Regions from separate parts of the Sulfurospirillum barnesii SES-3 genome, predicted to be linked through region 1. Evidence: riboswitches for the same ligand, from Rfam matches in the RefSeq annotation. Region 1 holds a riboswitch; the other holds the start of a gene.
The links. Region 1 has a riboswitch for thiamine pyrophosphate ahead of SULBA_RS06920 (TRAP transporter substrate-binding protein). Riboswitches for the same ligand answer to the same signal wherever they lie in the genome.
Positions count from the first base shown of each region.

Region 2: it holds a riboswitch for thiamine pyrophosphate, as region 1 does, so the genes downstream of both, thiS (sulfur carrier protein ThiS) here and SULBA_RS06920 (TRAP transporter substrate-binding protein) in region 1, are expected to answer to the same signal.

Region 1 is NC_018002.1:1,365,178-1,375,637, forward strand. It holds gene SULBA_RS06895 (RrF2 family transcriptional regulator) at 1-114, shown strand, start outside; gene cysK (cysteine synthase A) at 130-1,059, shown strand; gene SULBA_RS06905 (GGDEF domain-containing protein) at 1,132-1,911, shown strand; gene SULBA_RS06910 (valine--tRNA ligase) at 2,010-4,640, shown strand; gene SULBA_RS06915 (TRAP transporter substrate-binding protein) at 4,688-5,752, shown strand; TPP riboswitch at 5,786-5,893, shown strand; gene SULBA_RS06920 (TRAP transporter substrate-binding protein) at 5,937-6,986, shown strand; gene mog (molybdopterin adenylyltransferase) at 7,007-7,534, opposite strand; gene hisD (histidinol dehydrogenase) at 7,545-8,837, opposite strand; gene SULBA_RS06935 (1-aminocyclopropane-1-carboxylate deaminase/D-cysteine desulfhydrase) at 8,848-9,768, opposite strand; gene fbaA (class II fructose-bisphosphate aldolase) at 9,774-10,460, opposite strand, start outside.
Region 2 is NC_018002.1:1,516,404-1,526,863, reverse strand. It holds gene SULBA_RS07660 (LA2681 family HEPN domain-containing protein) at 1-891, shown strand, start outside; TPP riboswitch at 1,063-1,163, shown strand; gene thiS (sulfur carrier protein ThiS) at 1,222-1,419, shown strand; gene thiF (sulfur carrier protein ThiS adenylyltransferase ThiF) at 1,419-2,033, shown strand; gene SULBA_RS07645 (thiazole synthase) at 2,030-2,791, shown strand; gene thiH (2-iminoacetate synthase ThiH) at 2,795-3,913, shown strand; gene SULBA_RS07635 (P-II family nitrogen regulator) at 3,964-4,302, opposite strand; gene SULBA_RS07630 (ammonium transporter) at 4,312-5,628, opposite strand; gene SULBA_RS07625 (sulfatase-like hydrolase/transferase) at 5,799-7,733, shown strand; gene SULBA_RS07620 (methyl-accepting chemotaxis protein) at 7,904-9,085, shown strand; gene metH (methionine synthase) at 9,197-10,460, shown strand, end outside.

The sequences.
Region 1 (10,460 bases):
CGCCTTTTTTATGAAGAGTGTAATACCAAATTGCAAGAAATTTTCAATGTGCCTTTGTCCGAATTTAACACGTACTCAGAGCGTCTGAGCCAACAACTAAACTACAGTATCTAATCTAAGGAGATTCTTATGTATGCACACAATGTTACAGAACTTATCGGAAATACCCCTCTTGTCAAACTCAACCATGCTTCTTTAGCATCCAATGCGTTGATTTTGGGAAAATGTGAGTTTTTAAACCCCTCTCATTCGGTCAAAGATCGCATTGGGTTTAATATGATTAAAACAGCGTTGGAGAAAGGCTTGATTGATAAACATTCTATTATTATTGAGCCAACCAGTGGAAATACAGGTATTGGACTTGCCACCGTGTGTGCAAGCTTAGGCTTAAAGCTTATTCTCACTATGCCCAGTTCCATGAGTTTGGAACGTCGTAAGCTTTTAGCAGCGCTTGGGGCGGAACTGGTATTAACAGAGCCAACACTGGGTATGAGAGGTGCGGTTGAAAAAGCGACAGAACTCTCTAAAGAGACACCAAACTCCTTTGTGCCACAACAATTTGCCAATGAATCCAATCCAGCGATTCATTACGCCACAACCGCAGAGGAAATTTGGAAAGATACAGAGGGCAAAATTGATATTTTTGTTGCAGCAGTAGGTACAGGAGGAACCATTACAGGAACAGGTAAACGCCTGAAAGAGCTTAATCCTAACATTCAAATTATTGCCGTAGAGCCTGAGAGCTCTCCTGTACTTTCAGGTGGAAACCCAGGACCGCATAAAATTCAAGGTATTGGTGCAGGTTTTGTTCCTGCCGTTTTGGATACACATATTTACAATGAAGTGGTTAAAGTCAGCTACGAAAATGCTGTAGAAACCTCACGTAATCTTGCTAAACAAGAAGGTATTTTGGTAGGAATTTCAGCAGGTGCGAACGTCTATGTTGCCTCTGAAATTGCAACAAGAGCTGAAAATAAAGGCAAAACGATTGTTACTATTTTATGCGACACGGGTGAGCGTTATTTAAGTGCGGGATTGTATGAATATAAGGAGTCGTAAAAACGACTCCTTGTCTTTACATGTAAAAAAATCTATGCTACTATTGGGTATCAATTTCCAAGGCAAACATGCATGAAAAGGGTACCCAGTTTTCTGATTAAAAAACCGCTTCTCTTAGGCTTTATTGCGCTTATTCTTAACCTTTTTATTAGCACACTTCCTCTGATTGTTTTATACAAAGATTATAATCAAGAACACGCTCACCTTGCATTTATGGAAACCTTTACACGCCATCAAAATTTAATGGAAGCCATACTTATCTACGCCATTTGTTTTTCTTTTGTCTTTGCAGGGGTCATTACACTACTCTCCTTATTTCTGAAAAAATCCTACCTTCAAATTGAAACACTTTCTCATTTTGATGGGCTTACAGGGCTCTACAACCGCCTAATGTTTGTAACTCTCTTTAAACAAGAACTACAAAAAGTCAAACGAACACATGAGCATCTTTTTTTAGTCATTATTGATTTAGATGATTTCAAATCCATTAATGATAATTTTGGGCATCTTGTGGGTGATTTAGCTATTAAAACCACCGCAACAACGCTCAAAAACACCTTACGTACAGCTGATATTATTGGACGTTTTGGTGGGGATGAATTTGTCATAGCCATGCTCACCAGTGATAAAGATGCTGCTGCGCAAAGTGTCAATCGTATTTTAAATGCCTTTAACAATAAATCTATTCCCCTGATACGAAATAACCTACCGCATGATGTATACATCAATCTTAGTATTGGTTACACCTATTATAAGGCAGACGATGACTTTACCAGCATGCTTCAACGTGCCGACCAAGCCCTTTACATCTCCAAAGAAGCAGGAAAAAATACCGCAACCTTTTTAGCCTAAACTCTTTACATGTAAAACACTTTCAAGCACGCATTAATCAAGCTTTTACCCCCATTTTTGTATAATCGCTCAAAAATTTACATAAGGCGCACAGACTCATGAGCGAAAAAAGTACCGTTTACAATCCTAAAGAGATTGAAGAGAGTTACTACAAAATTTGGGAAGACAGAGGCTATTTTGAGATTGATGGCAATAAAGCCATTCAAGAAAGTGGTAAAAACTTCTGTATCATGATGCCCCCTCCAAACGTCACAGGAAGCCTGCATATCGGGCACGCCCTCACCTTTACCCTTCAAGATATTATCACCCGTTTTAAACGTATGGATGGGTTTAAAACCCTTTGGCAACCTGGAACCGATCATGCGGGGATTGCGACACAAAATGTGGTTGAAAAGCAACTCTTAGCTGGGGGGATTACAAAAGAAGAGCTAGGTCGTGAGAAGTTCTTAGAAAAAGTCTGGGAATGGAAAGCATACAGTGGCGGACAAATCGTGCATCAAATGCGAAAACTTGGTGTAAGTCCAGCATGGAGTAGAGAGCGCTTTACAATGGATGATGGGCTTAAAAACTCGGTTAAAAAAGCCTTTGTCAAATACTACAATGAAGGCTTAATCGTTCGTGGTAACTACATGGTCAATTGGTGTACCCATGATGGTGCGCTCAGTGACATCGAAGTGGAATTTGAAGCCAACAAAGGCAAACTCTACCATCTCAAATATTTCCTAAAAGACTCCAAAGAGTTTTTAGTCGTCGCCACCACACGCCCCGAGACCTACTTTGGTGACACGGCTGTTATGGTGCACCCTGAAGATGAGCGTTATAAACACCTTTTGGGCAAAAAAGTCGTTCTGCCACTCATTGATCGTGAGATTGAGATTATTGCCGATGAGCATGTTGATATGAGCTTTGGAACAGGCTGTGTTAAAGTGACCCCAGCGCACGACATCAACGACTACGAGGTGGGCAAACGCCACAATTTAGAATTTATCACTATTTTTGACCCAAGCGGTATCTTGAATGAGCAGTGTGGCGAATTTCAAGGTCGTGAGCGCCTTGAAGTAAGAAATGACGTTGTTTCAAAACTAGAATCGCTTGGTTTTATCGATAAAATTGAAGATTATGAAAATCAAGTAGGACACTGCTACCGTTGTAAAAATGTGGTTGAACCTTACATCTCTAAACAGTGGTTTGTTAAAAAAGAGATCGCTGAGGGCGCTATTGCTAAAGTCAATGAACACTTAGCAGAGTTTTACCCAAGCCACTGGCTCAATTCATACAATGCATGGATGAAAGAGCTTCGTGATTGGTGTATTTCACGCCAACTTTGGTGGGGACATCAAATTCCTGTATTTTATTGCGATGCGTGTGGACATGAGTGGGCGAGTGAAGCGGAGAGTGAGCATGAATGCCCTACATGTAAAGCTTCCAGCATCCATCAAGACCCCGATGTTCTGGACACATGGTTTAGCTCAGGTCTGTGGCCTTTTTCAACGCTGGGTTGGGAAAATGGCGATGCTTACAAAGGTGAAAAATGGAATGAGAGTGACTTAAAAGAGTTCTATCCAAACACCCTCCTCATCACTGGTTTTGACATTCTCTTCTTCTGGGTTGCACGTATGATGTTCTCAGGTGAATACACCCTAGGACAGCTTCCATTTAAAGACATTTACCTCCATGCTCTGGTTAAAGATGAACACGGTCAAAAGATGAGTAAAAGTAAAGGCAATGTTATCGATCCACTCGATACCATCAGCGAATACAGTGCCGATACCTTACGCTTTACCCTTGCTATCTTAGCGGTTCAAGGTCGTGACATTAAGCTTAGCGGCGAAAAACTGGAGCAAATCCGTAATTTTACCAATAAACTCTACAACGCTTCACGCTTCTTGTTGATGAATGCAAATTCGTTTGAAGACCTTGACAACATCGAAATCAAAACAGCTCTGGGTGCGTACATGAAAAGCCGTTTGGCAGTAGCACAAGAAGAGGTACGTGGACACTTTAGCGATTACCGTTTTAACGATGCAGCAACCACACTTTACCGCTTCTTATGGGGTGAGTTTTGCGACTGGGGTATTGAGCTTAGTAAGGCCGATAAACCTGCGATTTTAGAGTTAGGATCTATCTTCAAAGAGGCAATGAAACTCTTGCATCCCTTTATGCCCTTTATCTCAGAGTTTTTATATCAAGAGCTTTCAGATACTACACTAGAAGCAGCAGAGTCTATTATGGTCAAACGCTATCCACACGATTTAAAACGTGACGAGGCTATTGAGCAAACCTTTGAATTGGTCATTGAAGCCATTGTGGGTATTCGTCGTGCCAAAGCTAACATTGATCTTGGTAACAAAAAAATTGAACACGCTTACATTAAAGTGGCAGATGCTTCAACGCTTAAAGATGGTATGAAATACATTTGTTTATTAGCAAAAGTTGAAAATATCGACTTAACAGAGGTGAAAATTGCAAATGCTGCCAGTGATGTCGGTGACAATGTTGAGGTATTTATTCCCCTAAGCGGTGTGGATTTAAGCCCCATTATTGAGCGCTTGAATCATCAAAAAATAAAACTAGAAAAAGAGATCCAAAAACTAAGCGGTATGCTCTCAAACGAGCGTTTTGTTGCCAATGCACCCAAAGAGGTCATTGCTGAAAATCAAAAAGGTCTGGATGATGCCAGAGCTAAAATGGAAAAAATTGAGAGTGAGTTAAACTCATTGAGTCTTTAACGCTTTGATTTAAAAACAAAAGTAACCCTAAAAACAAAGGAGAAGAAATGCGTTTTATTGTAACACTGGTGATGGCATTGCTTAGTTTTAGTACATTTGCACATGCCCAAACCAATGAGAAAGTTTACACTCTAAGCCTTGCAACCACATGGGCTGAACAAGTTCCATTTTTAGGAACAGCACCTGCTACACTAGCTCACATGGTTGAGACAATGTCCAATGGACGCTTAAAAATAAAAATTGACTCCCCCAATAAACACAAATCCCCTTTTGGAGTGATGGATATGGCAAAAGCAGGTCAATACGACTTAGCTTATACCGCTTCATACTACTACAAAGGTAAAGATTATAAGCTTGTGTTTTTTACAACCGTTCCTTTTGGTATGCTCAGTTCTGAGCAATACGCTTGGTATAACTACGGTGGTGGTAAAGAGTTGGCGGCTAAAGTTTACGGCGAACACGGTTTGATTTCTTACCCTATGGGAACAACGGGGATGCAAATGGGTGGTTGGTTTAAAAAAGAGATTAAATCTTTAGAAGACCTCAAAGGCTTAAAATTCCGTATCCCTGGACAAGGTGGCGAAGTGATGGCGAAACTGGGTGTTAATGCGATGAGTACACCTCCAGGTGAGCTTTACACAGCACTAGAGCGCAACACGATTGATGCGGTTGAGTGGATTTCTCCTGTGTTTGACTTTGCGATGGGCTTTCATAAGCTAGCCAATTACTACTACACAGGTTGGCAAGAGCCTGCAAGCGAAATTCAACTCCTTGCTAACAAAAAGAAAATTGATGCACTCCCTGCTGATTTAAGAGCGATTTTAGAAACAGCAATTAAAGCCGTAGGCGCTCAGTTGATAGAACAATCAACCCATGCCAATGCTGAAGCATGGGCAAACATTGCCAAAGATTACCCTAATGTTAAAGTACAACAATTCCCATCCGATGTTATGGCAGCTTTGAAAAAAGCAGCTATCGAAATTGAAGACGAACAAGCAGCAAAAGATCCTGTCTTTAAAGAGATTTTGGACTCTCAGCGTGCGTACTTGGCAAAAGTTCGTCCATGGACACTCATGGGTGAATACGGTTACCTGAAACAACTCGAAAAATAATATTACCCGTGTTAGAGGACTATCCTCTAACACATTTTGTGCTAGGAGTGCTGGTTTTCCCAGCTGAGATAAGAGAGATGACTCTTAAATCCTTGACCTGATCTGGATAATGCCAGCGTAGGAAAGCTTCTTCTTTTTCTATTCTTCCATTTATCCTTCACATTTACATGTAAAAAGGAAAATGATGCGATTCATACTATGTATCTTATGCTTATCTGCAAGCGTTGTTTTTGCTGAGTCAAAAATCTATACCCTTACTCTCGCCTCTTCTTGGGGTGAACAGATTCCTATTTTAGGAAGCGCTCCTTATAAAGTAGCCAAACTTGCTGAGGAGATGTCGCAAGGACGCTTAATCATCAAAGTTGATTTACCCCAAAAGCACAAAGCCCCCTTAGGCATTATGGATATGGTCAAAGAAGGGCTTTACGATATAGGCTACACAACGCCTGTGTATTACAAGGGCAAAGACTATAAGTTGGTCTTTTTTATGACCGTCCCTTTTGGTATGACCACCACAGAACAGTACGCTTGGTATTATTACGGTGGGGGCAAAACACTCAGCGAAAAAGTCTATGCACCCCATGGTCTTATCTCTTACCCAGGAGGAAGTGTGGGTATATCGATGGGCGGTTGGTTTAAAAAAGAGATTGTATCCTTAGAGGATTTAAAAGGTTTAAAAATTCGCATTTCAGGACAAGGTGGCGATGTGATGGCTCGCCTTGGTGTCAATGCCCTTAGCACCTCTCCAGGAGAGCTTTATATGGCAATGGAGACAGGTCTTTTGGACGCTGTTGAGTGGATAAGTCCTGCGTTTGATATGGCGATGGGCTTTCACAAAGTTGCACCTTATTACTACACAGGTTGGAGTAAGCCTAGCGGTGAAGGGCAATACCTTGTCAATCAAAAAAAGTTTCATACCTTGCCTCAGGATCTAAAGCGCATCTTAGAGAGTGCCATCAAAATCACCGCACGAGAGCTTCTTGATGAGTCTAATGATGCCAACGCAAAAACATGGGCAAAGATGCAACACGAGTACCCACACATCAAAATCAACCATTTTCCAAAAGAAGTTATGAACGCACTCAAAAAAGCAGCACACGAGGTCGAGGAAGAACAAGCCAACAAAGATGCACTTTACAAAGAGATTTTAGAATCCCAACGCTCTTATATCGCTAAGATTCGCCCTTGGAGTATGATGGGTGAAGTGGATTATTTGAGCGAAATAGCCAAATAGAATCCTTACATGTAAGGATTCTACGCTTTAGGGCGAAAGGGTTTGATGACCTCTTCATGACACGTTAAATACGCTCCGCCAATGAGGTCAATACAATAAGGCACGGCGGGGAAAACAGCGTCCAAGCACTCACGAATGGATTTGGGTTTTCCAGGCAAATTGATGATAAGGCTTTTACCTCTAATGCCCGCTACTTGGCGTGAAAGAATTGCCGTTGGAACATACTTTAGGCTTACTTGACGCATGAGTTCACCAAAGCCAGGCATCATCTTCTCACACACCGCTTCTGTGGCTTCGGGAGTAACATCACGAAGAGCCGGACCTGTGCCACCTGTGGTGACAATTAAAGAGCACTCTTGAACATCTGCCATATCTTTGAGCGCTTCTTCAATAAGACTCTGCTCATCAGGAATCACCTCATACACACGTTCCCACTCACAACTTAAATATTCACCTAAAACGTCCATAATCGCTTTTCCAGAAAGGTCTTCATACACACCTGCACTCGCACGATCTGAAACGGTTAAAATACCTATTTTTGCTTTCATCCAAACGCTCCTATTTTTTTAAACGCACTCTTACACTCGCCTCATGCGCACCCAGTCCTTCAGTATGTGCCAAAAGCGCACACGCTTCACCGATTTCATCCAGTCCTTGTTTGCTCATGCTGATGATGGAAGAACGTTTTAAAAAGTTTTCAACACCCAAAGGTGAGTAAAACTTCGCTGTTCCTCCCGTTGGAAGCGTATGATTGGGCCCTGCGATGTAATCACCGATGGGCTCAGGCGTGTAAGCCCCCATAAAAATAGCCCCTGCATGGCGAATACGAGGCAGTAAATCAAACGGGTGCGATGTCACCACTTCTAAGTGCTCAGGTGCGATTTGGTTCATCAAATCCACCGCTTCGTCCATGCTAGACGTCACAATAATCGCCCCACGCTCTTTAATCGAAACCTCGGCAATCGCTTTACGCTCTAATGTTTCAAGCCACGCATACACCTCGTCACGTGTTTTTTCGGCGATTTCCAAAGAAGGTGTGATAAGAATAGAACTTGCCATTTCATCGTGTTCGGCTTGAGAGAGCAAATCAATCGCCAAATGGTGAGGGTTCGCACTCGCATCTGCTAGCACACCAATCTCACTAGGCCCTGCTATCATGTCGATGTTCACTTCACCAAAAACGAGTTTCTTAGCCGTCGCAACAAAAATATTGCCAGGACCTGTGATGACATCCACTTTAGGAATGCTCCCAGTGCCATACGCCATCGCTGCAATAGCACTCGCACCGCCTACCTTATACGCCTTTTGGATGCCACACAAGTGCATCGCAGCCAGTAGCAAAGGATTAAGCTCATTATGAGGGGCTGGAGTACAAACGACAATCTCTTTCACACCTGCCACAATAGCGGGAATGGCATTCATCAAAAGTGAGCTTGGGTACGCCGCTTTGCCACCAGGAATGTAAAGCCCAGCTCTGTCCACGGGGGTGACTTTTTGCCCCAAAACCGTGCCATTGTCTTCAAAATCAAGCCATGATTTTGGCATGAGTTTTTCATGGTAAGCATAAATGCGTTTATACGCAAGTTCCAGTGCTTCTCTTAGTTTTGCATCAAGCGCATCGTAGGCTTTTTTCATAGCATCCGTGGAGACTTCTAGTGAAGCGTCATTTTCAACATGCCATTTATCAAATTTTTCAATATGGCGTTTTAAAGCCTCATTACCTTCTATTTTAATCTCCGCAATAATACCACTCACGATTTTAGAGACATTGTCCATATCCATATGCCCTCGACGTAAAAGTTCATCAAATTGGGCTTTAAAATTTTCTTCATTTGTTTTTAAAAGTAGCATAATTTCTCCTTTATAAGGTCTTCATTATAGTTTTTTTTCGCTTATAGCGTTCTTCCATCGAGATATTACCCAAAAGACCGCCTTGGTGGAGGTAAATGGGGTCTCCTTGAAGTGTGGGTAAATGCTCTAAAAAAACACTCCATCCCACGGGGTCATAGACCAAATCAAACTCCACACCCATTTCTGTCTTTAATTTTTCCCATAATACATACAATTCTATGTATAATTTTCCATAATGGTACTTCTTGGAACCTTCCAAAATTCTAGGATAACAACGCAAAGAAGGCTCAACCATTTCCCACTGCTGTTGTAAATAAGCACTATTGCCAACGGTGTTACATGTAAAGATGGGAAAAGGCAAATGCTTTTGCAAAAAAAGTGCGGTGGTTCCAGTACCCGAGGGTAAAAAAAGGTAAGGCTCTTTGAGTCCTGCTTGATAGACATCGGCTTTGAGTTCCTCGGCTAAGCGTTGCATACCTTCTTCCGCCTCTCTTTGCCGTCCCCCTTCACTTACATGTAAACTGTGCTCATCGAGATATTCAAGCACGGTATCTTCACGAGCATGTGACTCAATCACCCTCATACCATTCTCCAAAGCCGCTTGATAGTTGCCTATGGGATTCTCTTTTAAAAACGAAGGGATATGGTCGCACACATAGAAAAATTCCCAATTTTTGAGACGAGCTAAAACGGAGAGCGAATACATAGCATTGGATTGGTTGGAGCCTGAGCTTACAATGCGTTTAATATGAGGGAAATCATGCGTTAAAAAATAGTGAAACTTTCGTGCTTTATTGCCTGAAAAATCAGGATGCAAAAGGTCATCACGTTTGAGGTAGAAGGTACGGTTATGAAAAAAGTGTGATTCAAAAATGGAAGGAGAAAACATGTTTACATGTAACGTAAAGAAAGCCTCAAACGAGGCTTTCAAAAAGATTAGTTACGATTCATACAATTAAGGTCTTCAAAGGCTTGAAGCAAGCGATTTTTCACTGCTTCTTCACCAGGACGAAGCCATTTGCGTGGGTCATAGTATTTTTTATTAGGCTTATCTTCACCCTCTGGGTTACCAATTTGTCCTTGAAGGTATGCAGCATATTTTTCAATATACCCCTTTGTTCCTTCCCAAAATGCCCACTGTGTATCGGTGTCAATGTTCATTTTAATGACACCATAACCCACCGCTTCACGAATATCAGCGAGTTCACTGCCACTTCCACCATGAAAAACAAAATTGACAGGTTTTGCTTCTGTTTTAAATTTTTCCTCAATGTATTTTTGAGAATTATCTAAAATTTTTGGTGTTAAATGCACGTTCCCTGGTTTATAAACCCCATGCACATTGCCAAAAGAAGCAGCAATGGTAAAATTTGGACTCACTTTCATGAGCTCTTCATACGCATACGCAACATCTTGAGGTTGCGTGTACAAAGCAGAATTATCCATGTGTGAATTGTCCACACCGTCTTCTTCGCCGCCTGTGCATCCAAGTTCTATCTCTAAGGTCATTCCCATTTTACTCATTCTCTTAAGGTAGGCAACACACGTTTGAACATTCTCCACCAAAGGCTCTTCCGAGAGATCAAGCATATGTGAACTAAAAAGAGGTTTGCCTGTTTTTGC
Region 2 (10,460 bases), 150 kb from region 1:
TCTACTGAATTAGAAAATAGTGATTATTTTTTAAATTATAAAACACAATTTTCAAAAAATGAAGCTAACTATAGAAAATGGTGTCTATCACATAAACTTTTTTTAAACCCATTAAATGATTTGGGAAGCTATGATATTTCAACTCATGACCCTTTGAATTTACCTAATTTAACGACAGACATTGAAGAAGGGTTTCCAAAAATCATTACAAATTTTAATCAACTTAAACAAGAGTATATATCGTATAGGCATTTATTATTTGAAGGAGTACATGAAAAAACTCCAAAATACTATGACAAAGAAACTTCTATAATTGATGACTATAACTATAATTTATATAATATCAATATTGAAAAAATAAAAATAGCTTTTCGAGGGTTTTACTCTATTTTTGACAAAATTGCTAATTTCTTAAATGAGTATTTTTATTTAAATATGAATAAAAATAATATTTATTTCTCAAATATTTGGTATGAATATGAAAATCGTCAAAAAATAGGAATAAAAGAGATTTTTAACAAAAGTGAGAATTTAGCTTTACGAGGACTTTATTTAATTAGTAAAGATTTATTTGATGATAAACAAAAAGAATTTTTTGAAGTTTTAGAACCCGAAGCACAAAAAATAAATGATATAAGAAATCATTTAGAACATAAGTTTATATCTATCAAACTATTGGATATTGAGAAATTTGAGACTTACAAAGAAAGAAATAGAAATTTTGCTATTACAGAAGATGAACTTCAACAAAAAACACTCCTTTTAGCACAATTAGCGAGGGAAGCTATCATTTATTTATCTTTTACAGTGCATATTGAAGAGAAGAAAAAGGAGATTACAGATAAATATGCAACAATTCAATTAGATTTAAAGAATAGGGGTCGAAATTAAACTTTTAATTTTTCAAAGTGAATTTCAAGGTTTATGGATAATGTACATACAACACAGTGTGAGCTTTGATGACGTGAGAGATATTTTTTATATCTCAAATGTGTATATTAAATCGGTGACTAATAGATTAGGTATGTAACTATAGCCTATAAATTTTGTGTTATAATTCAACCCACTTATCAGGGGAGCGCAAGCTGAGAGTAGGCGAAAGCCTTGACCCTTTTAACCTGTATCTAGATAATACTAGCGTAGGGAGATAAATTCTGCATTTTTATATTCATTCTTGCACATTTATACATACTCCCAAAAACGCTAAACGCAAGGACGTTTATGTTGTTAATCAATTCTGAGCCGATGAATGCGTTTATTGGTAGAAGTGTTTTAGAGTTTTTGAGCTGGCGTGGACTAAGCGATGCTTTTATTGCTGTTGAAATCAATCGCCAAATCATTCCCAAAGAGTCTTTTTCAACCACCCTCTTCAACGATGATGATACCGTTGAAATCATCTGTTTTGTTCGAGGTGGATGATGGAGCATGAGAGAGATTTTCGTTTACGAAACGCCCCTTTTTTACAAACCATTCCAAACATAACGGTTGCCATCGCTGGGGTGGGAGGTATAGGCTCAAATTTAGCTGTTTTATTGACACGACTAGGCTTTGTCAATCTTCTTGTGGTGGATTTTGATGTGGTGGAATATGTCAATCTAAACCGCCAACACTACACCACGCATGATGTTAAAAAGGCAAAAGTAGAAGCGCTAAAATCGCATCTTGAAGCCATCAATCCTTTGTGCAATGTCACCATCATCAACACAAAAATCACCCCTCTTAATCAGCATGAACTTTTCAAAGACTATGAAATCGTCTGCGAAGCGTTTGATGATCCTCGTGAAAAATCAATGCTCTTTCATGAGCGCATCAAAGAGGATAAGTTTGTTATCGGCTGTTCAGGTATGGCAGGCTCAAAGCTCTCTTCCATGCGCATAAAACGCTTGGGAGAAAAAGCCTTTGTGTGCGGAGACTTTGGGGAGCAGAGCATTGAGAGTGATGGCATTATGGCGCATAAGGTGGTGCATTGTGCAACCTTGATGGCAGAGTGCGTTTTGAGTATTTATGAAAGCAGTTTAAAGGAGAAACAATGAACGATACATTACACATAGCAGGGCGTGAGTTTAGCTCACGCTTCATTTTGGGAAGCGGTAAATTTTCACTGGAGTTGATTCAAAGTGCTATTGAAAAAGCGGGAGCGCAAATCATTACCTTGGCACTACGAAGGGTCAATTTTGAAGGGGCTGAGAATATTTTGGATTTTATTCCCAAAGGCATTACGCTTTTACCCAATACCTCTGGTGCTCGCAATGCAGACGAAGTGTTGCGTTTAGCACGGATTGCACGAGAACTTGGGTGTGGAGATTTTATTAAGGTAGAGTGTATTAATGATTCGAAGTATTTACTTCCTGATAATTATGAGACGATTCATGCAACAGAGCTTTTAGCAAAAAATGGGTTTTTGCCCATGGTGTATATGTTCCCCGATTTGAGCATTGCACGAAGATTGGTGGATTCTGGAGCGGTGGCGGTGATGCCTTTGGCTTCTCCGATTGGCTCCAATCGAGGGCTTTTAACCAAAGAATTTATCCAAATTTTAGTCGATGAGATAGACCTTCCTATTATTGTTGATGCAGGTATTGGTACACCTTCGCAAGCGTGTGAACTCATGCAAATGGGCGTGGATGCCTTGATGATTAACACCGCTGTTGCCACCTCTGGCAATGTGGCACTTATGGCGCAGGCATTTGGTGAAGCGATAAAAGCAGGAAGAATGGCGTATTGCGCAGGGCTTGGCAGGGTTTCAAAGGTGGCGGATGCGAGTTCGCCACTCAGCGGATTTTTGGAGTAGAGCATGGCACAGTTAGAACGCATTGATGATACGTTATTGAAAAAAGTGCTTACGTTACGAGAAGATGCCACGTTTGCATTTAGCAAGGAGGATGTTTTAAGGGTTTTAGAGAAACAAAGCATCACGGTTGAGGATATGATGGTGTTGCTGAGTGAAAGTGCGCTTGAGTGCTTAGAGTTGATGTGCCAAAAATCACAAGAGGTGACACGACGCTATTTTGGCAATAGCATAGCGCTTTTTACGCCGCTTTATATCTCCAATTTTTGTGATAATTTATGTGTCTATTGTGGGTTTAATACGAAAAACTCGATTAAACGATTGCGCTTAGATGACAAGTCAATTCATGAAGAGCTGTTAGCTATTTCCAAAACGGGGCTGAGGGAAATTTTGATTTTAACAGGGGAGAGTGAAACGCATTCGGATATTGCGTATATTGCTAATGCGGCTTCTTTGGCTAAAAAGCAATTTTCTACCATTGGGGTTGAGGTCTATCCTACCACGATTGATGGGTATAAGACCTTGCATGAACATGGTGTTGATTTTGTCACCGTTTTTCAAGAGACTTACAATCCTAAAAAATACACACAGGTGCATCTTTTGGGCAATAAATCCGTTTTTGAGTACAGATTTCAAGCACAAGAGCGAGCCTTGATGGGTGGCATGAGAGGAGTTGGTTTTGGTGCTTTGTTTGGGTTAGATGATTATCAAAAAGATGCGCTGTGTTGTGCGTATCATGCCTCTTTGGTGCAAAGAAAGTTCCCCCATGCAGAGATCGCGCTCTCCGTGCCACGGTTACGACCCATTAAAAACAACAAAGGTATCTCGCCCAATGATGTGGACGAAAAACGGCTGTTGCAAATCATGTGTGCGTACAGACTTTTTTTGCCTTTTGCTGCTATTACAATTTCCACAAGGGAGCGCAAGGGTTTTAGAGACGCTGTGTTAAAGATTGCGGCGACTAAGATTTCAGCAGGTGTGAATGTTGGCATTGGCAAACACTCTGGTGAAGAAGGGGGTGATGCGCAGTTTGAGATAAGCGATGAGCGAGAAGTTGCGGATATGCACCGTGATATTTTAGAGATGGGGCTTCAAGCCGTTTTTAAAGACTATGAATATGTTTAAGATAGCTTGATAAAGAAAAGGCTAGTAAAATTTTACTAGCCTTTGATACTTTAAACGGCTTCGTTATCCGTTTCACCCGTTCTAATACGAATGCTTTTTTCCACATCGGTGACGAAGATTTTTCCATCACCAATTTTTCCCGTTCGAGCATTTTTAATAATCACATCCACCACTTTATCTACCAGTTCATCGACGACAACCACCTCAATTTTTACTTTAGGTAAAAAATCAACCACATACTCAGCACCTCTGTAAAGCTCTGAGTGTCCTTGTTGTCTTCCATAGCCTTTGACTTCACTGACCGTCATACCCGTAATGTCAAGTTCAGCTAAGGCATCTTTGACATCTTCTAGTTTAAAAGGTTTAATAATTGATTCAATTTTTTTCATCGTTTATCCTTATCGTAAGTTAAAAGCTTTTTCGCCGTGTTCGATCTCGTCTAAGCCTTGTGATTCATCTTCTGCTGATACACGAGCACCGCCTGTGATAATGGAAGCTACTTTAAAGATAATCGCTGTGGCGATAGCAGTATAAACGGCTGTTACCACAACACCCTCAATTTGAATCAACACTTGAGACGCATTGCCATACAATAAGCCTGTTCCTAATTCATTCACTTCAGGGTTTGCAAAAATACCCGTAGCAATGGCACCCCAAATACCCGCAAGTCCGTGAATTCCAAAGGCATCCAGTGAATCGTCGTATTTAAGAGCTTTTTTAAGACCATTGACACCGTAAAATGCAACAATACCCGCAACCAAACCAATGACCAATGCACCTGCGGTATCAACAAAACCAGCGGCTGGTGTAATGGCTACAAGACCTGCAACAATACCTGAAGCAATGCCTAAAAGCGTGAACTTTTTGTAGGTTAGATACTCAACGATCATCCATGAAAGCGCTGCAATTGCTGCTGCTGTATTGGTGACTAAAAACGCACTTGCGGCGATGCCATCTGCACCTAACTCACTTCCTGCATTAAATCCAAACCATCCAAACCAAAGCATACTTGCACCTAAGACAGTGAGTGTCACAGAAGATGGAAACATTGCTTTGCCATAATCAGCACGTTTGCCTAGCATCAAGGCAATCACCAAACCAGCCACACCTGCGTTGATGTGAACAACCGTACCACCAGCAAAATCTAAAACACCATCTGCTGAGAGAAATCCTCCACCCCACACCCAGTGTGCTACAGGTGCATACACCCCTATAATCCACAGTGCTGCAAAGACAATCCATGTTGAAAATTTAAGTCTTTCAATCAGTGCACCGCTAATGAGTGCTACCGTGATGCCTGCAAAGGTCATTTGAAAGGCGACAAAAAGAAGCACAGGAATGTTCCCCGTTGCCCAAATATCCGTGACCTTGATACCACTTAAAAAGAGAGAATCAAATCCAATAAATCCACCAATATCCGCACCAAATGCTAGTGAATAGCCACATACTATCCAAACAAGTGAAGCAACAATATAGCCCATAACACTCATTGCAATGGTATTAAGCAAGTTTTTAGAGCGAGACATACCGCCATAAAAAAGTGCTAAACCAGCGGGTGTCATTAACATAACCAAAGCAGTTGCCGTTAAAACCCATGCCGTATTTCCAACATCTAATGTTGGAACAGCCTCTGCCACTTCTGCGACACCTTCCTCAGTTGCCCATGCGCTTGAGAGTGCGACCAATGTTGAAAGTAAGAAGCCTTTTGTTCTCATAATCCATCCTCCTGAAATTAAACTAATGAAAGTGTAGCACCTAAAAGAATTGAATATATGCAAATGAATGGTTAATTTTTAATCATCTTGATACAAAGCGTAAATAAGGCTAACAATGCTTATATCAAGCTATAATACGCACCTAAATTATCTAAGGATTGACACTCATTATGTATATATTGTTATGGATTTCAGCAGGATTTTTCATTTTATCGCTTCTTACATGTAAAAATTATACACAGAATAACAGAAGAGCGTTTTTAGGTGCTTTTGTAGTTTTTATCTATCTTGTGTTAAGTATTTTTTACATTATTTCGGACTATTTTACAGGTGAGGGTATTAATGATGCCGTGATATTTCATCTGCTTTATGGATTGGACGGCTCAGGTTATGGTGATTATTATATGATTATTACCTTTGGCGTTGTGCTTTTTATTGCCAGTTTGATTTTTTCGTTGGGCTATTATCGTTTAGCAAAAAAAGCCTTTGGAATCTCTGGAAATAAATTTAAACGGATTTTTTCTCTTATTTTTCTTTTCAGTGCTTTTTTACTGCACCCTAGTGTGCATTTTTTTGGACAAACAACACTTAAAATATTTGGTTTTGAGGATGCGTTGAGCCGAGAACATCATTTTTTAGATTATTATCAAGAACCGACTTTAACGCCTATTCATGAGGAACATCCAAATCTTGTTTATATTTTTGCTGAGAGTTTAGAAGAGACTTATTTTGATGAGAAGCTTTTTCCTTCCTTAATGACAAAACTAAGACCTATTCGAGAACAAAGCACTCTTTTTACTGAGATTAAACAGGCTCAAGGTACTAGTTGGACAATTGCTGGAATGACCTCTGTCTTATGCGGTCTTCCTTTAGTGACGCCTTCTACAGGGAAGCATTCACCTCAGGGAAATTCGATGTCAAAAATGAGTACCTTTTACTCAGGGGCGGTGTGTATGAGCGATATGCTCCATAAAGAGGGGTATAAGATGGTCTATCGCAGTGGTTCATCGCTGGAGTTTGCAGGTGTTGATAAGCTCTATCGCACCCATAAGTTTGAAGATATTAAAGGCATTAATGAGTTGAAATCACGCCTTAAAGATAAGCGGTATCAAACCCCTTGGGGCTTATACGACGATACCCTTTTTGACCTTTCCATGAGTGATTTTCTCAGGCTCTCTAAAAGTAAGCAAAAGTTTGCACTGTTTATTTCCACAATGGATACGCACCATCCTCATGGGCATGTTTCAAAAGGGTGCAAAGCCAATCGTTATAAAGAAGGCGATAATTCTATGCTCAACGCCGTGGCATGTGCTGATGAACTGATTGCGCATTTTATAGAACAGATTCAAAAATCACCGTATGGAAACAATACGATTATCGTCGTGGGCTCAGACCATTTAGCCATGCACAATATGGCGATTGATGATTTGATGAAAGGCAAACGTCGCAATCAATTTATCGTGATTGATCCAAGGCAAAGCCATGGGAAAAAAGTGGAAAAAGTAGGGACAACCTTAGATATTGGAGCGACCATTTTACCTTTTTTAGGCTATGAAGCAGATTTAGGATTGGGTCGCAATCTGTTAAAGGAAGAACCATCATTAGCCGAAAAATTTTCAAATTTTGACGCACTGTTGAGTGCATGGTCAAAAGAGATTAGTCATTTTTGGGAATTTCCAAAAATTGAACAAGATTTAGTGCTCGATAGTGCTAAAAAACAGCTCAAGATTGGCTCAAGCTTTTATAAATTCCCCATTTTACTACGTTTAAATGAAACGTTAGAAGTCAATCCTTTTTTTGAAGTAAAAATTAAATTTTTTGAGACAACCAAATTATTTGGTTACTTACATGATTTTAGCGATGACGACCCTTTTGTTTGGGTGGATGAGTGTTCTCGCATTGGTACATTAGAAAGCATGAAAAATATCCCTTCAAAATCAAGCTATTGCTATGCTTATGGCACGTTGGGTGGGGAGATAAGTACGGGTATTTTAAGCAGTTCAAAATCGTTAAGCCTTGATACATTAAATGAGCTAGTATCCCTTCCTTTTGATACAGAAGAAGCAAAACGCAGACGTGAAAATTTAAGCAAGCTTCACAAATAAGCGTTACATGTAAAGTATGTAGCGTTTAGAAGCTCTAAACATACGGTTAGAAACAAAAATACCTTTTCGTCTCTTTTTTATCCGTATGTTTTGCTTATAATAAATTTATATGAAATGCTATACAATAAATTCATCGTCGTAATTTATCGTCACTGATTTAAAGGAAAACTATGAGCGTTAATCTACTCTTAATTGGAGCAAATGAGGCAACCACGCAAGAAATTGTATCCTTAGTCGATGCTACGCTTGCCACAGCTGCCACCTATCAAAAAGCAACCCTAGCCAATCATCATACATTTGACATCTCACATTTTGATTTGGTCGTTTGTTTTGCCAATCGTTATGATGAAATGGTTCAAAAATATGGCAAAGAGAAAGTGGTTTCGGTTGAATTTATCCCTCCCACAGATTTTTTTATATCCATTAGTCGCATTCCATCAGGTGAAGATGTTATTATTTTTAATAACAGCCAATCAGGTGCCAATGGTGTGCTTAAATTTCTTAAATTTTATAAATTAGAGCATGTGAGTTACACCATCATTCCCTTTGATGAGTGTAGTGAGGGAAAAACCAAAGAAGCACTAAGCAATGCTAAATACATTATAGGAACCGATGGTTATGTTTCAGCAGGAAAAGCACTTTATACCAAATATGGTTCCTTCTTGCGCTCTGATGTCGTGGTTATCGCCAGCCCTCCTCGAAGCGCAACGGCTGAGAGCGTGAGTTCTTTAGCGCAAGTTGTTACAGCCATTAATAGCGACAAAGCCCTTCAAGAAGCACGTGATATATCCAAAACATTGGCCGAACAAACCAAAGAGATTTCACTGATTACGCAAAATGCATCCCAATCCATTGAAGATACCGCCAATACCATTCTTGTTGTGAATGAAAAATTGGCCGCTGAGGTTAAAAATGTTCAAATCACAAACGATATGGCGCAAGAGCTCACCAATGCGGTTGACCAAATTGGCACGATTACCACAGCGATTAAATACATTGCCAGTGAGACCAATCTTTTAGCCCTCAATGCTACCATCGAAGCCGCACGTGCGGGGGATCATGGACGAGGGTTTGCGGTGGTTGCTAGCGAAGTGCGAAAACTCTCCGATCAGAGCAACAAATCAACCGATAGCATTCGTGTTTCCATTATGGAGGTGCAAAAAGTGGTGGATCAAATCGTTCCAGCACTGCAAAAAACGGTGGATGAAATTATTCAAACGCAAGCGGAAGTGGAACGCATTAGTATTGCAGCAAAGCAAGAGAGTGAAGCCATGGAAGATATTATTAAAAAACTAAAAATTATTGTAGATGTCTCACAAGCACTGAATGTCGCTGAAAATAATCATCGTTAATTAATCCTATGAGGCTTTCTTTGCCTCTTTGGGTTACTCCTCTTCTTTTAGTCTCCCCTTACGTAAGTTTTGCTACCATATAGGCATGTTATAACACACTAGGAACTTTACTTGTCAACACTTCACACACTTATTAAAGAGAAAATTTTAGTCATCGACGGTGCGATGGGTACGCAGATTCAAGCCCTTCATATTACCCCTGAACAATGGGCGGGTAAAGAGGGCTGTAACGAGCTTTTGAACCTTACATGTAAGGATGAAATTTCAAAAATTCATCGTGGCTACCTCTTAGCAGGAGCGGACATCATCAAGACCAACACCTTTGGCGCATTGCCGTGGGTTTTGGAGGATTATGGTATTGGGGAGCAAACCTATGAGCTAGCCCGTGCGGGTGTGGCTATCGTCAAAGAGGCGTGTTTGGCGTTTTCAACAGAGCACAAACCGCGCTTTTGTGCCGCCGCTTTTGGACCTGGAACGAAACTTCCATCCTTAGGGCACATCGGTTACGATGAAATGTACGAGGGCTACACGGTAGCCGCTCGTGGTGCGATAGATGGGGGGTGTGACCTTTTTCTCATCGAAACGGCGCAAGACCCGCTTCAAATCAAAGCCGCCCTTCATGCGATTAGCGATGCGCAAAAATATTTACATGTAAAGCTTCCTGTGATGGTTTCAGTCACCATAGAGCTGAGTGGGTCGATGCTTATTGGAACGGACGCAAGCACGATTGCCGCTATCTTAGAACCGTTTGAACTTTTAAGCCTTGGCTTCAACTGCGGTACTGGCCCTGAACAAGTGGAAAAGCATGTCAAAACACTCAGCTCCGTGTGGGATAGACCCATCAGCGTTCACGCCAATGCGGGGCTTCCGCAAAACCGTGGCGGTTACACCTTTTACCCGATGGGACCTAGGGAGTTTGCGGAACTTCAAGAGAAATTTACGGAAATTGCAGGGGTGAGCATTTTAGGTGGATGTTGTGGTACAACGCCTCAGCATATTTTGGAACTAAGCAAAAAAGTGGAGGGCAAAAAACCTTTAGCCCCAGTGGGGAGTATGCCTCGTTCCATCGCTTCACTCTTTGAAACAAGAAGCCTCAAACAAGACCCAGCCCCTTTTCTCATTGGTGAGAGAAGCAATGCTACGGGCTCAAAAGCCTTTCGTGAACTTTTATTGGCGGAAGATTACGATGGCACGCTGAGTGTTGCTCAACAACAAGTCAGAAGTGGGGCGCATGGCATTGATGTGAGTGTGGGATTTGCAGGGCGTGATGAGGAGAAAGACACCAAAGAGGTCATAGGGCGTTATGCGCAAAAGATAGCTTTGCCTCTCATGGTCGATACCACGCAAGTCAAATCCTTAGATGTGGCGCTTAAAA